DNA from 3 places in the Halobacillus sp. H74 genome. Region 1 is predicted to be linked to each of the others. Evidence: riboswitches for the same ligand, from Rfam matches in the RefSeq annotation. Region 1 holds a riboswitch; each other region holds the start of a gene.
What was found. Region 1 has a riboswitch for S-adenosylmethionine ahead of ACTWPX_RS01110 (aminotransferase class I/II-fold pyridoxal phosphate-dependent enzyme). Riboswitches for the same ligand answer to the same signal wherever they lie in the genome.
Positions count from the first base shown of each region.

Region 2: another riboswitch for S-adenosylmethionine. It lies ahead of ACTWPX_RS19030 (methionine biosynthesis PLP-dependent protein); the one in region 1 lies ahead of ACTWPX_RS01110 (aminotransferase class I/II-fold pyridoxal phosphate-dependent enzyme).
Region 3: another riboswitch for S-adenosylmethionine. It lies ahead of metK (methionine adenosyltransferase); the one in region 1 lies ahead of ACTWPX_RS01110 (aminotransferase class I/II-fold pyridoxal phosphate-dependent enzyme).

Region 1 is NZ_JBQQCI010000001.1:222,488-225,768, forward strand. It holds gene ACTWPX_RS01100 (NAD(P)/FAD-dependent oxidoreductase) at 1-1,091, opposite strand, end outside; gene ACTWPX_RS01105 (DUF2188 domain-containing protein) at 1,241-1,438, opposite strand; SAM riboswitch class I at 1,585-1,694, shown strand; gene ACTWPX_RS01110 (aminotransferase class I/II-fold pyridoxal phosphate-dependent enzyme) at 1,809-3,281, shown strand, end outside.
Region 2 is NZ_JBQQCI010000011.1:19,115-22,395, forward strand. It holds gene glsA (glutaminase A) at 1-99, shown strand, start outside; gene ACTWPX_RS19015 (DUF4385 domain-containing protein) at 107-553, shown strand; gene ACTWPX_RS19020 (hypothetical protein) at 638-970, shown strand; gene ACTWPX_RS19025 (flavoprotein) at 1,029-1,433, shown strand; SAM riboswitch class I at 1,550-1,659, shown strand; gene ACTWPX_RS19030 (methionine biosynthesis PLP-dependent protein) at 1,835-2,953, shown strand; gene metC (cystathionine beta-lyase) at 2,950-3,281, shown strand, end outside.
Region 3 is NZ_JBQQCI010000004.1:568,273-571,553, reverse strand. It holds gene ACTWPX_RS12130 (lysophospholipase) at 1-71, opposite strand, end outside; gene ACTWPX_RS12125 (gamma carbonic anhydrase) at 131-643, shown strand; gene metK (methionine adenosyltransferase) at 681-1,877, opposite strand; SAM riboswitch class I at 2,100-2,213, opposite strand; gene pckA (phosphoenolpyruvate carboxykinase (ATP)) at 2,499-3,281, shown strand, end outside.

The sequences.
Region 1 (3,281 bases):
TTAGCGGCGATAGATTGGAATAAAGCCACTTCATTTGTTGTCCACTTCCTTAGTGATTGAATGTATTCAAGTGTCAATTGAAATCCAGGGAGGAGCTGCTCATCTCTTTTTTTCACAAAAGATGCCATTGCTTCAGCCCAATCTTGTCCGTGATCCACCTGTCTGACAGCTTCAACTAAGTAAAAGGATTGCATGAAGGCATCATTGATACCGAGACCCGTGCTGGGGTCTTTACTATGACCGGCATCGCCAATCAGAGCCCATCCCTTTCCATAAGCTTCCCTGAAAAAGTTTGGCATACCGGGTGTCCCGATGATTTTCCCTTGCAAACGGGCTGACTCCATACGCTTCTCCATTCCATAATGCTGTTGATAAATTTCTTCAAATTTCTTTTCAGGATCTTTCATCATTGTTTTGAATTCTTCCGGGTGAATTTCCAATCCTAGACAATCCCGCCCTTCCTCCATGGGAAAAAGGAAGCCGATTCTCCCTTCATGCAAGAAAATTTCGGTCGTAGGTTCACTCAAAGGCTGTATTCCTTCATAATAACCGTAAAGAACAGGGCGAATGGGGTCTGTTTGCTTGTACTTTTCTGCATTGACCCAATGGGCAATATTTGAATTCTTTCCATCTGCCCCCACGACTAAATCACTATGTACATGGAAAGTGTTACTTCCCTTACCGATTTGCAATCCACCCACTTTGTTCCCTTCCCACAATAATCCTCGAGCAGGACTTTTGGGCATGACAGTGATATTCGGATATTCTTTTGCTTTTTCTATCAAAACATAATCCAGCTGGTCGCGTTTTGGAATAATTGTATAGGAAAAGCGAGGCCCTTCTACAAAGCTCGCCCCGATATATGTACGCATACGACGGACTTTGCGTAAGCCTGATTGCTCTAAACGATCCAGCACACCCAGCTCATTCAAAAACTCTGTATGCGACATATAGTGTGTTGATAATGTATCACTTGGAAAATCAGCTTTATCTATGAGCAATACTTTCTTTCCTATTTGTCCTAATAATATCGCTAAACTAGAACCCGCCACTCGAGCTCCGACTATAATTACATCAAAACGATCATCCATCCGTGCACTCACCCTTAATCATTCTTTTTCTATTATTACCATCTTAACGAAGGATACCTGAATAGTGAAGCGGTCTTCGTTCACAATGATAAGATAAGCTTACTGTTTTTTCCCAAATAAAAAAACTCCCACAACGGGGAGTTTTCAACTTAATAAGTTCGTTCCTCTTCTACCTCATGGTTTTGATCTAAGATAGAAAGCTTACTCGGCTTGTTCTCCTTAGCGATCGCTTCAGCCTTCTCCACAGCTGTATCGCGCTCATCATATTCATCTGTCGGAGCGACATCCTCAATTTTCACAAACCATCCAGTTACATCTTTATTAGGTACAACACTATATTGTTTCATAAATCTTCACTCCTTCATTATTGACTTAATAGACATTTCCCATTGTTGAAGAAATTCAAACGTGAAGGTAATTGCAAAAATAGTTTGACAATATTACAGCGTCCATTTATAATTTCAAACAAGTCAGACTAATCGAATAGAAACAACTCTTATCTAGAGCGGCAGAGGGACTAGGCCCTACGACGCCCGGCAACCTTCAAGGCAATCCTTGAAAAGGTGCTACATCCTACAGGTCAGATGATCTGAAAGATAAGGGGAGGTATATTATAAATAAAGCCCTCTTCTTATTAAACAGAAGAGGGCTTTTCTTATTTCCTTCCATCACCCCTGAGGATTCCTAGAACTACTTTCAATCAAGGAGGAATTTTCGATGACACGACCTTTCCATACGTACGGTGCTGAAACCCAATTGCTTCATGGTGGCCAAGAGCCCGACCCCACTACAGGTTCAAGGGCAGTGCCGATTTATCAGACCACCTCTTACGTGTTTAACGACACAACACATGCCCAGAACCTTTTCTCTTTAGCGGAACCAGGTAATATCTATACAAGGATCGGAAATCCTACAGTGGATGTATTTGAACAACGCATCGCCCTATTGGAAGATGGAGCAGCAGCAGTAGCCACGGCATCCGGGATGTCTGCCATCACCATGGCCATCTTGAATGTGGCTCATGCCGGTGACGATATCGTTACCTCAACCAACCTTTACGGCGGGACCTACAACTTATTCGTCCATACACTCCCTCGTTATGGTATAAATGTCCATTTTGTTGATGGGAACGATTCCGAAGCATTCAATAAAGCAATCACCCCGAATACAAAGGCAATTTTTGCTGAAACGATCGGAAACCCTAGCCTCGATGTGTTGGATATCGAAGGTGTTGCAGATGTAGCTAACGCCCACCATATCCCATTAATTATCGATAATACATTTGCAACTCCTTATGTATGTAAACCAATCGCCTGGGGCGCGGATATTGTTATTCATTCAGCTACAAAATGGATCGGGGGTCATGGTACTACAATAGGCGGAGTAATTGTCGATAGCGGCCGCTTTGATTGGAACCATGATAAATTCCCTGGTTTTACAGAACCTGATGAAAGTTATAACGGCATTCGTTTCGGTATAGATGTCGGGCCTGCTGGTTTTGCAATCAAGCTTCGTGTTCAGCTGTTACGTGACCTCGGTGCATGCCTCAGCCCTCAGAATGCCTTTTTATTGCTACAAGGATTAGAAACCCTTCATTTACGTATTAAAAAACACGCTGATCAGGCACTTGAAGTCGCAGAGTACTTGAAGAATCACAAGGGGGTTGAATGGGTCAACTATCCTGGCCTAACCGATCACCCGACCCATCAGCTAGCTGAGAAATATTTCAACTATGGATATGGTTCGATTGTTGTTTTCGGTATTAAAGGGGACCGCGAAGCAGGACGTAAATTAATTGATCATACTACCATTTGGTCCCATGTCGCAAATGTCGGCGATGCCAAATCATTGATTATCCATCCAGCATCAACCACTCACCAGCAGTTGAGTGAAGAAAACTTACAAAAATCAGGTGTAAAAGAGGAACTTGTACGTTTGTCTGTAGGACTAGAGTCTGTGGAAGATTTGATACACGACCTCGATTGTGCAATAGAGCACGCGACAGGATATAGCCAGCCTTATGGTACTGCAAAAAATCTCGCAGAAAAAATTCTTGTCTCTTCTCTGTCTAGATCGAATGGAGAAATACGTCAAAAGGTGATTGCTATCATCCAATCTTCTGACAAAAGTCATGGAAACGAAGAAAAGAAATTAGAAAGGTTAGGCTTCAAAGTTATTCCATTACAACAA
Region 2 (3,281 bases), on a different contig from region 1:
GAAAAAGGCAATAGCACAGCAGGCGGTGCTTTAATCAAAAAACTTTCACAGGACTTGGAACTGAATATGTTTGGTCTTGAGAACACGGATGGAAGGTGAACGGAATATGCCTTTTAATTACGATATCGATTTTGAAAATACCGACTTTCGGATAAATCCGGAAAAATACCGAGTCGGCAGAGGAGAACAAGGTGTTTTACTTGTGGAACCCTATAAAAGTGAGATCCTCCCCCATTGGAGATTCAAAACACCTGAAATCGCAAAGGAGTCCTCTGAGAAAATTCATCAAATGTTTCTAGGGTATAAAGAAGAAAATGATTTCGTCGGCATGGACATGGCGCGGAAATTTTTGCAAATGGGGTACACACGTGCGCGCAGGTATGCCAACTATAAAGGCGGAAAAAAATACGATGATCACGGTGAAATCAGGAAGCGGGACATCAATGAAGAAAAAGCTGAATCCGCGTGCATTTTTGAAGAGAAATGGATAAAAGCCCGTGAAGATGACGTGTATTTGAAAAAGAAAAAAGCACACCTAAAACAGTACGGATAAGATTGACATTTTCGGTTTTCAAACGTAGGATAACATTAACCCGAGTGAACTTATCGGAATAATGTTAAACGAGGAGAACATCTTATGAAATCCTTCCCCCTATTCCTAAGTCTTATTTTTATGATCGTCTCCTGGGCAATGGGCTCCTACTTCCTTTCTGTCATCTATACTCCTACTATCATCGTTCCGCTCTTCAATGAATTTATTTGGATGAGAGATTACCAAGGAATGCTCGGTTTGACTACTTTCTTCTCTTTGCTTACAGTTCCTTTAATTACCTACATGTTCAAACAAAGGAACCGTATAACTAAAAGGAGAATGTGGTACAGTATCGCATTCACTACCCACATTTTCTGGCTTGGAACCATAGCTATCCAGTTGAAAACTGTCGCATTCAATTTAGGAATTTGTCATTGATTGGAAGGCATCCCCACTTCCTTATTGAATGTTAATTCAAATAAGGGGGATTCCACATATGACATTTGAAGAGTTCTTTAAAAAATTCAAAGAAAAAGCACGTCGGCAGGATTTGGACTTCTTAAAGGAGACAATCTCTAAAGAATTGAAAGCAAGGGAAATCCGTAGTGGTGAAATTGTTGATTACCATTATAATGATTCCATTGAGGGGTGGCGCCAGGCTTTTGATTATTTTGCCGACAAGGACATGGATTGGATCTATACCGATAACACGATCATTCCATTGAATCAAAATGAATGGCTTGCCTCATTCTGGGTATCGATAAGACTCGATGGTGAACTTTTGGAAACGTCCAACCTGTTCTTCAATACCTTTCAAAATCAAGATGGGAAATGGCAGCTCGTACGCACTTATATTGAAGCTGGTGTCAAAAACCCTGATTCAGCAAAAGTCTGCTCATAACGAGGAGGCTTTTTTACCATTTTCAAAATTATACAAAAAAATTCTTCTGACATATTGTCAAAACATTCTGAGTAGTGTAGAGTAGTCAGCAACATTAAATAAAAACACAATTGAATTTCTTATCAAGAGAGGCAGAGGGACTGGCCCTGTGAAGCCTCAGCAACCACTGGTATACCCAGAAAGGTGCTAACTCCAGCAAGTTGTCGATCAACTTGAAAGATAAGAAGAAGGACCGAAACCACAAAGTCTTCTTCTTAAAGAAGGCTTTTTTTATTTTATTTTTTGAATAATTCAATTTAACAGCCTTAGCTGGAACCACCTTCCTTATTCAACAATCGGGAATTGGTAGAAGCTCAACACTCTGACTCAACTATAAACATGAAGCGAAAAGGAGCATCCATATGTGTCCACATACTGATACGAAATTCGTCCAAACTGGCAATCAACGAGAGGAACCGACGGGGGCGATCAACCCGCCCGTCTATTTTTCCACCCCTTACCGTCACCCAGGGCTTGGTGAATCCACAGGGTTTGACTACACCAGAACAGGTAACCCGACAAGGAAAATACTCGAATCATCTATCGCCGATATTGAAAACGGAGAAGCGGGGTTCGCTTTCAGCTCTGGAATGGCCGCGATACAGACAGCTCTCTCCCTTTTCAAACAAGGCGATGAAATCCTTGTTTCTGAAGATTTATATGGAGGTACCTTCCGTCTTTTTGAACACGTACATGAACGTTATGGGATTGTCTTTCACTACTGTGACAGCAATCAATTACAAAATCTCAAAAACTATATAAATAGTAGAACCAAGGCTGTTTATATTGAAACACCTACAAATCCATTGATGCACACAGCTGATATCCAGGAAATCTCATCATTTGCAAAAGCGCATGACTTACTCCTTCTTGTAGACAACACCCTCTACACTCCAATGCTGCAAAAGCCTATTGAAGAAGGAGCGGATGTGGTGATCCATAGCGCTACAAAATATTTAGCCGGCCATAATGACGTACTGGCAGGATTACTGGTCAGTAAAGGTCAGGAAGTGAACGAAAAACTCGCCTTCCATCAAAATACGTCCGGGGCCGTCCTCTCCCCTTTCGATTCTTGGCTGGTAATGAGGGGAATGAAGACACTCCCGCTGAGGATGAGACAACATGAAAGCAATGCAAAAGCTGTCGTCCAGCACCTTGAAAAGCACCCTGCCATTACAGAAATCTTTTATCCAGGTAAAGGCGGAATGGTTTCTTTCAGGCTTAAGTCTGAAGCCTGGATCGACCCTTTTTTACGAAACTTAAACCTTATCAGCTTTGCAGAAAGTTTAGGAGGCGTGGAAAGTTTCATCACTTATCCGGCTTCTCAAACCCACGCGGATATTCCTGAAGAAATCCGGGTCAGTTACGGAGTATGCAACCGGCTGTTACGTTTTTCTGTAGGAATTGAGCATATCGATGACTTATTGCACGACCTCGATCAGACACTGAGTCAATTACCTAAGGAGGAGTTAGCCCAATGACCGATCATTCTTTGCAAACACGTTTGTTACACAGTGACTACAAGTTCGACCCCCACACAGGAGCCGTGAGTGTTCCGATTCAGCAAGCATCCACGTTCCACCAACAGGATTTTGATAATCCGGGGACTTATGATTACAGCCGGTCTGGCAATCCGACACGAAAAGCTTTGGAAGATACGATTGCCGGGCTTGAAAATGGCACCGACGGGTTCGCTTTCGCTTCAGGAATGGCTGCCATTTCAACTTCTTTCATGCTGCTATCTCAATGGGATCATGTGGTGATTTCAGAAGATGTGTATGGCGGGACATTCCGCATGATCAATGACGT
Region 3 (3,281 bases), on a different contig from region 1:
CCACCATGTTCAAAGGCCCCGTGTACGAGAACGATGGTAGCGATATCGTCAACAGACTCCAATTTCTTCACAGCGTTCCCCCCTTTTCTTCTGATATACTATTATCAACTATATTATAAGGGGGTTCAGTATGTATTGCGAATATAAAGGAAAGCATCCGGACATCCACCCGAGCGCTTTCGTAGCGGATGATGCGGTTATTACAGGTGACGTCACCATAGGTGAAATGGCAAGCATATGGTTTAAAACAGTAATACGAGGAGATGTGGCACCAGTACATATCGGTAAAAACACAAACATCCAGGATCTCAGCCTTCTGCATCAAAGCCCTGATCAACCCTTGATCATTGAGGATGGCGTGACGGTCGGCCATCAAGTTACACTCCACTCTGCTCATATAAGGGAAAATGCTTTAATCGGGATGGGTTCGCTTATTCTGGATGGTGCGGAAATCGGGGAACAGGCATTCATCGGTGCAGGGAGTCTAGTACCGCCCGGTAAAGTGATCCCTCCAAATACACTAGCTTTCGGTCGGCCGGCTAAAGTGATCAGAGAATTGAATAATGATGACATTAAAGAGTTGAATCGCATTCGCGCAAGCTATGTTGAAAAAGGACAATATTATAAAAAACAGCAGAAATAAATAACTGCCTCCACGGTAAAGTGGAGGCAGTTTTTTATTATTTAAACCGATCTTTCAATTGAGCTGCTTTATCTGTTTTTTCCCAAGGAAATTCTACATCTGTCCGGCCAAAGTGACCATATGCAGCTGTTTGGCGGTAAATCGGCCGACGAAGGTCGAGCATTTTAATGATCCCGGCCGGACGAAGGTCGAACAATTCGCGAACAGCTTCGACAAGTTTCTCCTCCGATACTCTCCCTGAACCATTCGTATTGATGGAGATCGATACAGGTTGGGCCACTCCAATCGCATATGCTAATTGGACTTCTACAGAATCAGCAAGATCCGCAGCGACTATATTTTTTGCTACATAACGGGCAGCATACGCAGCAGAACGGTCAACTTTGGTAGCATCTTTACCACTGAAAGCACCGCCTCCATGACGAGCGTAACCTCCATAGGTGTCGACAATGATTTTTCTCCCCGTCAACCCTGCATCTCCTTGAGGTCCACCGATAACGAAGCGGCCAGTAGGATTAATGAAATACTTTGTCTCATCATCAATCAAACCATTAGGTACGACAGGGTCTATGACGTGGGTTTTTAAATCTTTCTTGATTTGCTCAAGTGTGATCTCCTCTGCGTGCTGAGTAGAAATGACAATTGTATCAACCCTGACCGGTTGATCCTTATCATCATATTCTATCGTCACCTGAGTCTTTCCATCTGGACGCAAATAATCCAAGGTACCATCATTGCGGACATCTGCCAGGCGTTTAGAAAGTTTATGAGCCAAAGCGATCGGAAGCGGCATAAGTTCGTCTGTTTCGTTGTTAGCGAATCCGAACATCAGACCTTGATCTCCAGCACCAATGGCTTCAATTTCATCATCACTCATCTTACCTTCTCGAGATTCTAAAGCAACATCAACGCCTCCAGCAATATCAGGAGATTGCTCATCGATGGCTGTCAATACAGCGCAAGTATCGGCATCAAATCCATACTTCGCTCGTGTATATCCTATTTCTTTGATTGTCTGACGGACAATCGAAGGTATATCTACATAAGTATTAGTACTGATCTCTCCGGAGACAAGCACCAGTCCCGTTGTAACTGTTGTCTCACATGCAACCCTCGCGTTCGGGTCATTTTTTAAAATTTCGTCTAAAATGGCATCAGAAATCTGATCGCAAATTTTGTCAGGGTGTCCTTCTGTAACAGATTCTGATGTGAATAACCGGCGGTTGGCAGGCATTCTGAAAAACTCCTCCTTCTGTAAGTACAAAGTATTAGACGGAACTCTTTACCAGTATGTGCAGAAACTAATAAGCTGTTTCATATATTTTCTTGTTGAATCATTTCACAACCAATTGAGCTTTTACATAGGAATATCACCAGGTTTTCCACCTGCTACGGATATTTCTCATAAAAAAGAAAAAACCCTTCCTATATCGAGGAAAGGGGCTGCTTCCTTTCGCTCTTATCGTCCAAGGAGTGTTCTCATTCCTTGCTTCAGGTTAGCACCATGTCATTTGAAAAGACGGTTGCTGGGTTTCTAAGGGCCTGTCCCTCCACCAACTCTGGATAAGAGAGTTTCCGTTCTCAGTTATCGTATCGAAATCCATGTTTAATGTCAATTAGAATACTAAGCTTTTCTAAGGGAAAAGGACCATGTGGAAGTGGTCGATCCTTTCTTCAATCGTAAACGTTCATTAGTATATTACATAAGATGATAACAAGGTATTTCCCACATATATATAGAAATTAATATCATGAAAGCATTTTCAATAATAGTATGGACTATTGTGATTAATGTGTTATACTAATTCCAGATTAGCTTACATTTAAATTTTAATATAAAGGCGGGTCGACGCATATGAGTACCATCAATCAAATGTCAGAATTAAACCTCTTATTAGCGCAAGAGCATGTCCAACACCAATCATCTGTTCCACATTTAGTGGAAAGGATCTTATATCGTAATGAAGGAACTTTAACGGAAAAAGGGGCCGTTCAAGCAACGACAGGTACTTACACTGGTAGATCACCAAAAGATAAATTCATCGTAAAAGATGAGACGACTGCAAATAAAGTCGACTGGGGAACTGTCAATAAACCTATCGATGACTCCACGTTCGTAAATCTGTACCATAAAGTTCTGGATTATTTGAAGGGAAGAAATGAATTATTCGTTTTCAAAGGTTATGCAGGAGCTGATGAGAAACACCGCCTCCCCCTTCAAGTACTTACCGAATTCGCTTGGCACAATTTGTTCGCCCGACAAATGTTCATACGTCCTGAGACTTCAGAAGTTGAAGATCACGAAGCTGAATTCACAGTCATTTCAGCACCAACCTTCAAAGCGGACCCCAGTGTAGATGGTACGAACTCTGAAGCATTCATCATGATTTCCTTCAAACACCGTGTTGTACTTATAGGCGGCACAGAATATGCAGGAGAAATAAAAAAATCCATCTTTTCTGTGATGAATTACGTTCTTCCTGAAAAGAACGTCCTGCCTATGCACTGTTCGGCAAATGTCGGAAAAGAAGGAGATGTCGCTTTATTTTTCGGACTCTCCGGGACAGGGAAAACCACTTTGTCTGCTGATCCACAGCGCCGATTAATCGGGGATGATGAGCATGCTTGGTCCAGTTAC